3 regions of the Symbiobacterium turbinis genome follow, and region 1 is predicted to be linked to each of the others. Evidence: riboswitches for the same ligand, from Rfam matches in the RefSeq annotation. Region 1 holds a riboswitch; each other region holds the start of a gene.
What was found. A riboswitch is a leader RNA that binds a small molecule or an ion and turns the genes downstream of it on or off. The one in region 1 is predicted to bind S-adenosylmethionine.

Region 1 (4,514 bases):
AACATCGCCCTGCCCCGGTGGGTGGAGGAGCTGGACAGCGCCCATCCGGTGCGCGCCCAGTTCGAGGAGGCCATCGCGGAGGCGCTGCAGGGGATTCAGAAGATCCGCGACGTCGACGCCGCGGTGGAGCGGCTGAGCTCGTACGAGTTCATGGCGGCCGTCAACCTGCAGTCCATCGACATGGGGGCCGGCGTCGCCCACGTGCAGACCGAGGCCCGCGACGACCTCTACTACCAGGTGCTGGAGGAGATCACGGGGGTGCCCCTGGAAGGGAAGCACACCATGGTCCGGCTGCTCCGGGAGTATACCGAGGCAAAGCGGGAGTACGACAAGATCCGGGACGCCCTGGAGGATGTGAAGGCGACCGGCTACGGCGTCGTGACCCCGGCCATCGAGGACATCACCTTCGAGGAGCCGGAGCTGGTGCGGCAGGGCATCATGTACGGCGTGAAGCTCCAGGCCACGGCTCCGAGCCTGCACTTCATCCGCGCGGACATCTCCGCCGAGGTGACGCCGATCATCGGCACCGCCAAGCAGGGCGAGGAGCTGGTTCAGTACCTGCTGGACCGGTTCGAGGACGACCCGCAACAGCTCTGGGAGTTCGACATCTTCGGCAAGTCGCTGCACGAGCTGGTGCAGGAGGGCATCCGGGCCAAGCTGCACCGCATGCCCGACGACGCGCAGGTGAAGCTGCAGGAGACGCTCAGCCGCATCATCAACGAGGGATCAGGCGGGCTGATCTGCATCATTATCTAAGTCGGGAGGGGGGCATCGCCCCCCCTCCCGACTTACCGGGCACCGGAGCTGCTTCGGAGAAGGGGCAGATCCGGCCCGCCCCTGCGGAGGCGGCCTACTTCTTGGTGATCCGCACCTTCCAGGCCTCCGGCCCCTGCTCCTCGTACTCCCATTCAAACTGGCCGGTGAGCTCGGCGGCGAACTGGTAGTACAGCGGCTTGGGGTCGTGGTCGTTGATGAGGCGCATCGCCTCACCGGGGGCCAGCGACTCGAAGGTCTGGAAGATCAGCGGGTGCCGCTGCGCGGGCGGAATCTCGCGAACATCGAGCTCTTTGAGAGCCATGTACCCACACCACCTTTGCCGTTTCTCGCCCTCTATGGTACCCGCTTTCACCCAGGAAAAAGTGATCCGTATCACCGTTCCATGGAAACGAAACCGGCAAGGCGCTTTTCTCGAGGCAAACACTGATCCTGGTATTGACAGCGGTACCGGACTCATGCTACCATCTTCCTCAAACTTCATACGGCGTCCGTCCGGAAGCTTCTTCCGGCGGCTCTTATCCAGAGAGGTGGAGGGAACTGGCCCGATGAAACCCGGCAACCCAGGCGCGTGGCGGCGTCTGAAGGTGCCAATTCCACCGGCGGCAGCCCGCCGGAAGATAAGAGAGCGGATCCACTGAGCAATCCAGCGCTTTGCCAGCCGCTCCCTTATCGGGAGCGGCTTTTTCGATGGTCGGAAATGCGCATGCGTCAGGGGAGGAGTACGCATGCAGTCGTGCTGGGGGGCGTCTCGTTCCTGGGGTTCCTGGCTGTGGTCTGGTGGGGGCTGCATCAGCCACGACACTGACCAGCGCAGCGGCTCTCCTGGGGGTGCAGGCCCTGAACCTGCCCATGCGGGAGACGACGCTTGCCCCGGGCCTCCTGGTACTGGGCGTTGGGTTTGCCGGTCAGGCTCTGGGAATGCTGAGTGCAGCGGCATCCATAAAGTGATGGGGATAGAGGGGGTGGGGGCGTGACCGCGGCAACAGTGTCCACCTTGCTGTCGCGGCGGCAGTACGCACGGGTGGCGTTTCCGGACTTCCCGCTGGTTCTGGAGAGCGGTCGGACCCTCACGGCGGTGACCCTCTGTTACGAGGTCTTCGGTCGGCTGAACGCGACGGCCGACAACGCCATTCTGGTCTGCCACGCCCTGACCGGGGACAGTCACGTGGCCGGCCGGTACAGGCCGGACGACCGGAAGCCGGGCTGGTGGGACGACGCGGTGGGGCCGGGCAAGGCCCTGGATACCGACCGGTACTGCGTGATCTGCTCCAACGTGCTGGGCGGCTGCCAGGGTTCGACGGGGCCCGGGTCCGCGAATCCCGAGACCGGCCGGCCCTACGGTCTGGACTTCCCCGTCGTCACCGTCCGCGACATGGTCCGCGCCCAGGCCAGGCTGCTGGACCTGCTCGGGGTAAGGCGGCTGGTGGCGGTGGTGGGCGGCTCGCTGGGGGCCATGCAGGCGCTGGAGTGGGCAGCGACATATCCGGACCGCATGCGGGGCATCATCCCCATCGGCGGCGCGGGCCGCTTTCACCCGCAGGGCATCGCCTTCAACGAGGTGCAGCGGCAGGCCATCCTGAACGACCCCGACTTCCGGGGCGGGCAGTACTACGGCACGCCGGGCCCTGTGCGGGGGCTGGCCACGGCCCGCATGCTGGGCATGATCACCTATCGGTCCGACGAGTCGATGTGGACCCAGTTCGGCCGAGACGTTCTCGGCGGGGTCAGCCCACTGGAGCAGGGCTTCGGGGTCGCCTACCAGGTGGAGTCGTACCTGCACTACCAGGGGCAGAAGCTGGTGGAGCGGTTCGACGCCAACTCGTACCTCTACCTCACCCGGGCGATGGATCTGATGGACCTGGGACGGGGACGGGGCTCCTACGAGGCGGCCCACGGGCTGATCAAGGCGAAGGTGCTGGCCATCGGGATCCGTTCGGACCTGCTGTTCCCCCCGTACCTGCAGCAGGAGACCGTGGAACTGGTGCGGGCGGCCGGCGGCCAGGCGGAGTACCTGGAGATGGACTCGCCCTGGGGGCACGATGCGTTCCTGGTGGATTTCGCGCTGATCGAGCAGCCGATCCGGCGCTTCCTGCAGGAGCTGGAGGCGGCAGACGGCTCGGAGGCGTAGACGCTCCTGCAGGGCAGGTGTATAATTAAGGTATTATACCTCCACGTGGTGGAGAGGAGGTGGGATCCATGGACAACTCGGGGAAAGCTGGCAAACGGGCTGTCCGGACCGCTCGCGTGGCGCGCGGAGCCCACCTCGTGAGCGCCTGACCTCGCAGAGACACGCTGGTTGATAGAGGAGGAGAGGGCGCTCTTGGGTATTGTCGTGCAAAAGTTTGGCGGCTCGTCGGTTTCCACCGCCGAGAAGTACCGCCGGGTGGCCAGGCGCATCGCCTGGAAGAAGAAGCAGGGAAATGACGTCGTGGTCGTGGTCAGCGCCCCGGGGGACATGACCGATGAGCTCATCGACCGCGCCCGGTCCATCACGGACCGGCCGTCGCCCCGTGAAATGGACGTACTGCTGGCCACCGGTGAGCAGGTCTCCATCGCGCTGCTCACCATGGCCCTGCACGAGCTGGGGGTCGACGCGGTGTCGCTCACCGGGCCCCAGGCCGGGGTGCAGACCGACGACCATCATCGGGCTGCGAAGATCCTGAACATCGACACCGCCCGCATCCGGCGGGAGCTGGGTGAGGGCAGGGTGGTCATCGTCGCGGGCTTCCAGGGGCTCGACGAGCACGGCGACATCACCACGCTCGGCCGCGGCGGCTCTGACGCCTCGGCGATCGCCCTGGCGGCCTACCTGGAGGCGGATGAGTGCCAGATCTTCACGGACGTGGACGGCGTCTACTCCGCCGACCCGCGACTGGTGCCCACCGCCGGCCGGCTGGATGAGATCTCGTACGACGAGATCCTCGAACTGGCCGCCGCCGGGTCGCAGGTGATGCAGCTGCGGTCCGTGGAGCTTGCGAAGCAGTACGGCGTAGAGTTTGAGGTACTTAGTTCCCTCGCCCCGCTGCCCGACGAGGGCGGCGAAGAGCGGGGCACGAAGGTGGTGGCAAAGTTGAGCCCGAACAACCGCCGCGTTGTCTCCGGCGTGGCTGTGGATTCGAAGGTGGCGCACATCACGCTGCTGGGCCTGCCCGACAGGCCGGGCGTGGCGTATAAGGCGTTCAAGGCCCTGGGCGACGCCCGCATCAACCTGGACATGATCGTGCAGTCGGCAGGGACCGGCTGTGGCAACGGCCCGACTGCGGACATCTCGTTCACCTGCGCCCGCGATGACCTGGACGTGGCGCTGGAGGTCTGCAACTCGCTCCTGCCGGAGTTTCCCGGCGCCCGGGTCGTCTACGACACCGACGTGGCCAAGGTCTCCATCGTCGGCTCCGGCGTCGCCTCCAACTACGGCGTCGCGGCGAAGATGTTCGAGGCCCTGGCGGAGAAGGGCATTAACATCGAGCTGATCACCGGCTCCGAGATCAAGATCTCCTGTCTCGTGCGCGCCTCTCAGGCGATGGAGGCCGTGCGGGCGGTGCACGACAAGTTCCAGCTGGGCAAGCTGGAGCCGATCGTGGAATAGTGTACAGCGCGTCAGGCGGCGGGTCCCGGCCAGGGGACCCGCCGCTCGCGCATGCGGCGTCTGCGCGGCGTGGAACCGCGCTCGCAGGAGCTTGCGGGAAAGTGTCGAAATCCTCGCAACGGCGTTCAGACACGCCAACATCATGGGAGGT
Region 2 (4,514 bases), 1.6 Mb from region 1:
CGTCCGCCAGGGCGAGGTTCGGCTGCACGTAGTCCGTGAAGACCACAATATCCAGGTTGATCCCCTCAGCCGCGGACGCCTCCTTGATGGACTCCAGAATCTCAGAGTGAGGCGTGACCGTCGCCCCCACCTTCAGCGTGACCTGCTCCTCCTGCTGCCCGGCAGGCTGCTGCTCACCCGCAGGCTCCTTCGCACCGCCACAGCCGGCCAGCACGCCCAGAGCCAGGACGGAAACCAGTGCAAGACTCACGATGCGCTTCATTCGCTCAACCTCCCATGTTTTCGATAACCCTATTTATGCGTAAACCTGTTGGCCAGGCTGTCGCCGATCCACTGCATGACCTGAACCATGACGACCAGGATCACCAGGCTGACGTACATGACGTCCATCTCGTACCGGGCGTAGCCCCACTTCACGGCGACGTCGCCCAATCCGCCGCCGCCGATGGCGCCGGCCATCGCCGAGTAGCCGACGACGTTCACCAGCATCAGGGCCGTGCCCCGCACCAGCGACGGCCTGGCCTCCGCCAGGAGCACCTTGGTGACCACCTGCCAGTTGGTGGAGCCCATGGCCAGGGCAGCCTCAACCAGGCCGGGGCTCACCTCGTGGAGCGCCTGCTCCACGACCCGCCCCATGAAGGGAACGGCCGCGACCACCAGCGGAACGATGGCCGCCGTGGTGCCGATGGAACTGCCGACGATCGCCCTCGTGAGCGGGGTGACCGCCACCATCAGAATGACAAAGGGCGTCGAGCGGCCGATGTTCACCAGAACACCGAGGACGCGGTTGAGCCCCGGCTTTTCCCAAAGGCCGCCCCGGGCGGTGATCACCAGCAGCACACCCAGGGGCAGGCCCAGGAGGAGCGTGAAGAAGGCGGCGGCACCCACCATGTAGAGCGTCTCCCAGGTGGCTTTCGCCATCATCGGCCCCAGGTTAACCATGCGGAATCACCTCCGGCGAGACCCCCTGCTCCTCGAGGAACCGCAGGGCAGCCTGAATGTCCTCCGGCCGGCCGGTGAGCTCCACCAGCAGCCGGCCCACCGTCGCTCCGGCAATCCGCTCGACCGCGCCGTGAACGATGTTGGCGTCCACCTGGAACCGGCGCACCATCGCGCTGATCAGCGGCTGGTCGGCTGAGGCGCCCACGAAGAAGAGCACAACCCGCACCCCTTCTGGGTGGATCCGGACGGCCACGTCTCCCACGGGTTCGTAAAACAGCTCCCGCAGCCGGGAGCCCGGCCGGCCGATCAGTTCCAGCACGCCGCCCTGCTCCACCACCGTGCCGCCCTCCAGGATGGCCACGGAGTCGCAGACCTGCTTCACCACCTCCATCTGGTGGGTGATCAGGAGGATGGTCAGCCCGAGCCGCTGGTTGATCTCCCGGAGCAGCGCCAGCACCGACCGGGTGGTGTCCGGATCCAGTGCCGATGTGGCCTCATCGGAGAGCAGAACCTTCGGCCCGGGCGCCAGCGCCCGCGCGATGCCCACCCGCTGCTTCTGGCCGCCGGAGAGCTGGGCCGGATAGGCGTCGGCCTTGTCCGACAGCCCCACCAGGGCCAGCAGCTCCTCCACCCTCTCCCAGATGCGCTGGCGGGGCCAGCCGGCCACCTCCAGCGGGTAGGCCACGTTGCCAAAGACCGTGCGGGCATCGAACAGGTTAAACTGCTGGAAGATCATACCCATCTCCTGGCGCGCGGCCCGCAGCTCCTGGGGGCTGAGGCGGGTGATCTCCCGCCCGTCCACCCAAACCTCGCCTGCTGTCGGACGCTCCAGCAGATTGACGCACCGGATGAGGGTAGACTTTCCGGCTCCGCTCTGGCCGAGTATGCCGAAAATCTGCCCCCTGGGCACGTGCAGGCTGACATCGCTCAAGGCCACGATCTCCTGCCCATTCTGTTTGAATATCTTCGTGAGGCCCTTGAGCTCGATCACGAGGCCTTACCTCCATTTCGGCAATAGAAAAGTGCGCCCCACAATAGAGGCGCACAGAATCAACATCATCGTCTTCCGGCTGCCTCTTATCTTCGGGAGAGCAGATGCCCTCCCCAGGAATTGGCACCGCTGCACGCCGGGGCACGTGCCGGTTGCCGTGGCGTCATCGGGCCAGTCCCTCAGCCTACTCTGGATAAGAGTCAACGCTATGCAGTTTGTATTGAAGCTAAAGATACCACGGCGCGCCGAATGCGTCAACCAGGAATCTGTGGTTGATCGTCAGTTGGAACTCAGCGGGGCCAGCACGCGCGGCACCTCAGGGCCCGAGCCCTCAGGGTGCGCGGTGACCAGGATGTTCGCGCCGCAGGTGAGGGCCCTGGCCTGCAGGACCGGGTCGTCGGTGGCCACCCACAGATCGGCGTCAGGCAGGCAGAGCCTGGTGATGGCCAGCACCCGCAGCACATCGGCGGCCGCGTCGACGGAGCGCACCACCACGCCGGTGACGGCTGCGTTGCGCAGGACCTCCAGGTCGTCGGCGATGTCCTCATCGGTCTGGCCGGCGATGCCCACGCAGATGCCCCCCGTCACCCGGAAACCGAGACCCTTCAGCCACAGGCCGCGGGTGAGCCGGTCGGCCGGCGACTGGCCCGGGTACAGGTGCGCGAAGAGCTCCGGATTGCAGCAGTCGTGTGGCAGCAGGTACTCCACGGCGCCGGCCTGACGCCACTGCGCATAGACGTCGTACGCCCGATCGCCCAGACAGAGGGCAATGTGCATCTCTGTCTGCGCCGCGATCTTCCGAATGAGGTCCGCCACGTCACCCACGGCCTGGTACTCCGACGATGCGCACAGCAGCACCGACTCGCAACCTTTCTGCCACGCAGTCACCACGTCATTGACCACACTGTCGGGTTCGCTGACTTCGAGGTCGACGAGCAGGCGCAGCGACGGCTCTTGACCCTTGTTCTGCCGGCAGATTCGGCCGGCGACTTCAAGCAGATTTCGGTACTCGTCTTCCTCGGCACGCAACATGAGCAGAATCTCCCGGCGACTAGGCGTACGGCCGGCTTCGGCACGACGAAGGATCGGCCCAATCACACGATCACCTGCCTCTTGTGACAGCCGTCACAAATATCGTACCGGATTGTCTGGCAATAGCCTATTCCGGGAAAGGCCCATTTCTTTGTGGCTACTTTTGTTCACGCGGTACTATCATCCAGTCCACAACCTGCGCCGCCACCTCGTCCCGGCCGCGTTCCAACACCAGGAAGTGTCCCCGCCCCGGCAGCACCAAGAGCCGGGCCGATGGGAGGCGCGCCGCAAGGTAGGCGGCGCTGTCCGGCGCAATCCAGTCATCGCGGTCGCCCTGCACGGCCAGGACGGGGGCCTCCACCCGCCCGAGCTGCCGCCGCGTGAGGCGCGCGAGGCGCACCAGCGACCGGAGGGCGGGCATAACGCGGGCCGGCGTGCCCAGGTAAGCAGCCATGCGCGCGCCGAGGCCTTCCGCATCCTCCAGCAGGATCGGCGCCGCCAGGGTGCAGACGGAGCGTACGGCGTGCCGCGCGGCCAGGTGGAGGGCGATCAGCCCGCCCATCGAGAACCCGACCAGGTGGACCTCTGCGCAGACGGCCCGCACCTGACCCAGGGCAGCCTCGGCTCCCCGGATCCAGTGCCGGAACCGGGTGCGGCCCAGGTCCGCCGCTTCCGGGCCGTGCCCTGGCAGCACCGGCGCGCAGACGGTGAGCTTCCGCGCCGCCAGGTAGTCCACCAGCGGCCGGACCTCGGCGGGCGAGCCGCCGAAACCGTGCAGCACGAGGCACCCCACGGGCCCGCCCTGTACGAACACGGGCCCGCTGTTGCGCATGACGATCGGCATGGCGCACCTCCGGTGGAAAGCAAAAAGGGCCGGGTCACTTCCCCCGGCCCTGCGATACCGCTCTGCTAACGCCTCTAGCCCCGGGTCTCCAGGAAGAGCATGAGCACAGACGTCAACACGAAGAGGGTGGCAAACGCCATGCTGAAGCGGTTCAGAATCTCGTCCATGCCCTTCTTCTTGCCGAAGATCTGCTCCCCCGCACCGGCGATGGAGCCTGACAGGCCCGCGCTCTTACCGGACTGCAGCAGCACCGTCGCGATCAGGCCCAGGGCAAACAGGGTATGAATAACCAGCACGAATGTTTTCATCCCTTCACCCCCTCGCGTGCGCCTTGATAGCTTGTCAATTGTACCATATCCCACCGGCGGGGACAATCGCGAAGTGGAATGCCTGGGCGCCAAAGAGGATCTCATGATGCGACAAGCGGGGCCGACAAGTCTCGACAGACTTCGCGGCCCCGCTCTGTGTTAACCCTGCTTCCGGCCGCGGACCGCCGAGAGTCCCGCGAAGACGGCCGCGTCGCCCATCTCCTCCTCGATGCGGAGCAGCTGGTTGTACTTGGCCACCCGGTCCGTGCGGGAGGGAGCGCCGGTCTTGATCTGCCCGCAGTTCAGGGCCACCGCCAGGTCGGCGATGGTGGTGTCCTCGGTCTCGCCCGAGCGGTGCGACATCACGGATGTGTACCCGGCCCGGTGCGCCATCGCC
Region 3 (4,514 bases), 1.8 Mb from region 1:
CCCAAGTCCGTCACGATCCTCCGCAAGGAGATCTACGACGAGGTGGTGGCCGCCAACCGGCAGGCCGCCCAGCCGGCTGCGTCGCTGCCGGCCGAACTGCTCCGGGCGCTGCGCGTGCCGGAGTCGGAGTAGGGCGTTACGCCGCGGGAACCGGTTTGTCCGACACGGCCAGCACCGCCAGGTTCACCGCGCGGGCGCCAGTCGCCCAGAGCACCTCCGCCGCGGCTGCCGCCGTGGCGCCGGTCGTGAGCACGTCGTCCACCAGCAGCGCGTGCCGCCCCGTCCAGGCCGGCTCGCTCCCCCGGCGCACGCCGAAGGCGCCGGCCAGGTTCCGCCAGCGGGCGTCCCGGTGGCGGCGGGTCTGGTGCCCGGTCGCGCGCAGCCGCACCAGGTCGTCTTCTGCGACCGGCGCGCCCAGCGCCTCGGCCAGCCCCCGGGCGATGCACGCAGCCTGGTTGTACCCCCGCTCCCGCTGGCGGATGGGATGCAGCGGGATCGGCACGATTACATCGGGCGTCTCCTCCACCATCTCCGCCAGGTACCGCCCCAGGGCGACGCCCAGCGCCTGCCGCCCGCTGAACTTCACGTGGTGAATCGCCTCGCGCAGCACACCCCTGTGCAGCCCCAGGGCCCAGACCCGGCCGTACGACGGGGTGAAGACGCACTCGGCGCACAGCCCCCAGCCACCCCGGATCGGGCGGCTGCAGTTAATGCAGAGCCGCATGTCCAGGGTGAAGGGCATGGCCGCCCAGCAGCTGTCACAGACGGGAACGGTCTCCGCCACCGAGGCCAGCGGCGGCAAGACTGCAGGAAGCGGGCCATCGCAGGTGATGCAGGTGGTCCGCTGCGGCCACAGGATGGTCACCAGCCCCTCGACGATCGTGCGCAGCAACGCCATCACCCCCGGGCGGAGTTCGCCGCGGGGGTAATGTTATCCTTCTTTTTCCAGGCAGGCGTCCAGATCCACGACCACGACCTTCGACGCCTGCGCGGCGGCCACGGCCCGGGCCACGGCCTCCTGGCGCGTGAGGCGACCGGATTGCAGGACCAGGGCACATCCGTACCGCTGGGCGAGCCGGGTCAGGATGGCGGCCGACTCGTCCCGGGAGCCGAGATCCACCAGCACCAGCTCGCCGTCCGCCTCCCGGGCGATCCGGCCCAGCACGTCCTCGATCCGGTCCGCCTGGTCCCGCACCAGCACGACGTAGGCCACAGACTCATCCTCCGTCCGCATCCGCCCGATCAGCTCCGCCACGTGGGTCACGGCGCTCACCAGGCCGTACGCCGCCAGGGCCAGCAACCCCCAGAAGAACGCTCCCTCCCGCACCGCCACCCCCTCCTGCGAGCCAGAATATGACGGCGCAGGAGCACGGGGCACACATGGCCTTCCCCGGAGTCCCGGGCGCAAAAAGGGGCCGGAACCGAGGAATCGCCTCGGTTCCGGCCCTGAAACATCCCGAATCAGAGGCCCGCCTTCTCCCGCAGCACCGCCGCCCGGTCGGTGCGCTCCCACGGCAGGTCGAGGTCGGTACGGCCGAAGTGGCCGTAAGCGGCCGTCTGCCGGTAGATGGGACGGCGCAGGTCGAGATCGCGGATGATCGCGGCCGGGCGCAGGTCGAAGGTCTCCCGCACCAGCTCGGCCAGCCGCTCGTCGGGCAGCTTGCCCGTGCCGAAGGTGGTCACCAGGATCGAGACCGGCTGCGCCACGCCGATGGCGTAGGCCAGCTGCACCTCGCACTTGGAGGCCAGCCCAGCCGCCACGATGTTCTTGGCGACCCAGCGCGCCGCGTAGGCGCCGGACCGGTCGACCTTCGTCGGATCCTTGCCCGAGAAGGCCCCTCCGCCGTGGCGGGCGTAGCCGCCGTACGTGTCCACGATGATCTTCCGGCCCGTCAGCCCCGCGTCGCCCTGCGGGCCGCCCACCACGAAGCGGCCGGTCGGGTTGATGAAATAGCGCGTGCGGTCATCGATCAGGTTGCGGTCCACCACGTCGAGGATGACGTAGTCGATGACCTCCTTGCGGATCTGCTCCTGCGTGGTATCCGGGTCATGCTGCGTGGAGATGACGATGGTGTCGATGCGCGCCGGCCGGCCGTCCACGTACTCCACCGTCACCTGCGTCTTGCCGTCAGGCCGCAGATAGGGCAGCGTTCCGTTCTTGCGCACCTGGGCCAGCCGCCTTGCCAGGCGGTGAGCCAGGCTGATGGGCATCGGCATCAGCTCGGGGGTCTCGTCGCAGGCGAAGCCGAACATCATGCCCTGGTCGCCGGCGCCGAGCTCGCAGCTCCTTCTCGGTCACCTCGCCCCGCACCTCGATCGCCACATCCACGCCCTGCGCAATGTCCGGAGACTGCGGGTCGATGGCCGTCATCACCCCGCACGTCGAACCGTCAAAACCGTACTTGGCGCGGGTGTAGCCGATGTCGCGCACCACGTCGCGCACGAGGTTGGGGATGTCCACGTACGCGGTGGTGGTGATCTCACCGGTGACGATGACCAACCCGGTGGTCAGCATGGTCTCGCACGCGACGCGGGCCCTCGGGTCGAGCGCCAGGATCGCGTCGAGCACCGCGTCCGAGATCTGATCCGCCATCTTGTCCGGATGCCCTTCGGTGACGGATTCAGAGGTGAAGAGGTACCGCCCCTTCTGCTCAAACATCTGATTATCTACCTCCTCTGACGGCTTGAAACCGGCCAGGCGATTACACATCAAAACACCCTCTTCACACGCGAAGAGGGTGGATGACACTGCTCTTCCCTCTTATCTTCCGGTAGTGTGCCCGGCTGGACTTGGCACCTTACCTGCTCACGCAGGCTGGTTGCCGAAGCTTCATTGGGCCAGTTCCCTCCGCTTCTCTTGATAAGAGTATTCAGTTGCGAATAGGATACCACCGCTCCCAATGGGTGTCAAGGACGACTACTGGGCGTGCGTTTCCCCGGGCGCGTCAGCCAGCGCGAACTTCAGCGTGGCCTCCGCCTTCAGCTCGTCGCCCACAAAGGCCTTCCCCTTCCCGATGCCCAGGCCGCGGCGCATGGCCACCATCTCCACTTCCAGGCGGAGTTGGTCGCCGGGCAGCACCGGCCGGCGGAACCGGGCCTCGTCGATGCCGGCGAACAGCGGCACCTTCCCGGCATTTTCGGGCTGCGAGAGCACCGCCACCGCGCCCGCCTGCGCCATGGCCTCCAGAATCAGCACGCCGGGAAAGATGGGGTTGCCCGGGTAGTGCCCCTGAAAGACCGGCTCGTTCATGGACAGGTTCTTGACCGCGACCACCCGCTTGCCGGGCTCGAGCTCCAGCACCCGGTCGATCATCAGCATCGGGTACCGGTGCGGGATGATCTCCATGATCTGCCTGATGTCCAGTGGATACGCCCCCTAATCTCCGGGAATTCTTATGTTGAGTATTCCCCAAACGGCCCCCTTCTCCTCTCGACCCCCGGCGCATGCTGCACCCTTCTGCTGCCTGTTCCCGGCTTGTCCTGTACCCTTCTGCTGCCGCATCCTGGCTCGTTCTGCACCGGCTCCTTCCCGGTCCCGGCCTGTCCTGCACCCGGCTGTTGGCCCGCAACCGGGGCTTGACGCAAGCCGCGTTGAACGCTACCATAACCCTACGGGGTATGGGATATACCGCGGAGGTGTTGCAGAGTGATCACGGTTACCCCGGAGGCCGCCGCCGAAATCGCCCGGCGCCTGGAAGGCAAGCCGGAAAACGTCGGCTTCCGCATCTACGTTCAGGGTTTTGGATGAGGCGGCCCCAGCCTGGGCCTGGCTCTGGAAGAGCCGAGAGACACCGACGTAACCATCGTCGAAGGTGACGTGCGCGTCTACCTGGAGCAGCGGGTTGCCCACTGGTTCCAGGGCGCGGAACTGGGTTTTGAGCAGGATCCCTGGGGCGGGGGTTTCACGTTCAACCACCCCAACCTCGGGAGTTGCTAGAACCAATTGCGGGGAGCGGCTGTCCGCTCCCCGTTCTTAATGCATTTCGACTGGTCGCACCTACATTTCGGCTTAATCACACCTGCATTTCAGCTAGTCTCACCTGCATTTGACTGGTCGCACCCGCATTTCGGCTGGCCATACCCGTACACCCACCCGGCCCAATGGTACTTTAATGCGTAGGGATATAGACTTTCGCACTCCATGTGAAATCATTCCCGAGAACAATAGCCAGCCTCCTACCCGGGTCCTAACATAGGTAGTGTACAGTCCAGCTGCAACTCACCGCCGAAAAACGACATTTCACCGGCGAAAAACGACATTTCGCCGGACCACGTGTGAATTGTAGCTGTTTTCACCAGGGAGGAGGCCCAAGATGACAGCCTGGACTGGCTTCAAGCCCGGCCGCTGGCAGCGGCATATCGACACCCGCGATTTCATCCAGCAGAACTACCGTCCCTACGAGGGCGACGCATCCTTCCTCACCGGCCCGACCGACCGGACAAGGACACTGTGGGAGAAGGTCTTCGCCATCTTCAAAGAGGAGCAGGCCAAGCGGGCTCCGCTGAAGGTGGAT

Region 2: another riboswitch for S-adenosylmethionine. It lies ahead of ACZ45O_RS15385 (methionine ABC transporter ATP-binding protein); the one in region 1 lies ahead of metX (homoserine O-acetyltransferase MetX).
Region 3: another riboswitch for S-adenosylmethionine. It lies ahead of metK (methionine adenosyltransferase); the one in region 1 lies ahead of metX (homoserine O-acetyltransferase MetX).

What each region holds. Positions count from the first base shown of each region.
Region 1 covers NZ_AP042433.1:1,026,866-1,031,379, forward strand. The annotation lists gene spoIVA (stage IV sporulation protein A) at 1-756, shown strand, start outside; gene ACZ45O_RS04895 (DUF2249 domain-containing protein) at 851-1,078, opposite strand; SAM riboswitch class I at 1,290-1,401, shown strand; gene metX (homoserine O-acetyltransferase MetX) at 1,748-2,905, shown strand; gene ACZ45O_RS04905 (aspartate kinase) at 3,098-4,363, shown strand.
Region 2 covers NZ_AP042433.1:3,199,947-3,204,460, reverse strand. The annotation lists gene ACZ45O_RS15395 (MetQ/NlpA family ABC transporter substrate-binding protein) at 1-262, opposite strand, end outside; gene ACZ45O_RS15390 (methionine ABC transporter permease) at 292-942, opposite strand; gene ACZ45O_RS15385 (methionine ABC transporter ATP-binding protein) at 935-1,933, opposite strand; SAM riboswitch class I at 2,017-2,133, opposite strand; gene ACZ45O_RS15380 (biotin synthase BioB) at 2,213-2,965, opposite strand; gene ACZ45O_RS15375 (alpha/beta hydrolase) at 3,123-3,809, opposite strand; gene secG (preprotein translocase subunit SecG) at 3,884-4,117, opposite strand; gene eno (phosphopyruvate hydratase) at 4,277-4,514, opposite strand, start outside.
Region 3 covers NZ_AP042433.1:3,058,929-3,063,442, reverse strand. The annotation lists gene csrA (carbon storage regulator CsrA) at 1-132, shown strand, start outside; gene ACZ45O_RS14705 (ComF family protein) at 137-892, opposite strand; gene ACZ45O_RS14700 (glycosyltransferase) at 932-1,327, opposite strand; partial or broken gene metK (methionine adenosyltransferase) at 1,462-2,659, opposite strand; SAM riboswitch class I at 2,759-2,867, opposite strand; gene fabZ (3-hydroxyacyl-ACP dehydratase FabZ) at 2,918-3,364, opposite strand; gene pflB (formate C-acetyltransferase) at 4,314-4,514, shown strand, end outside.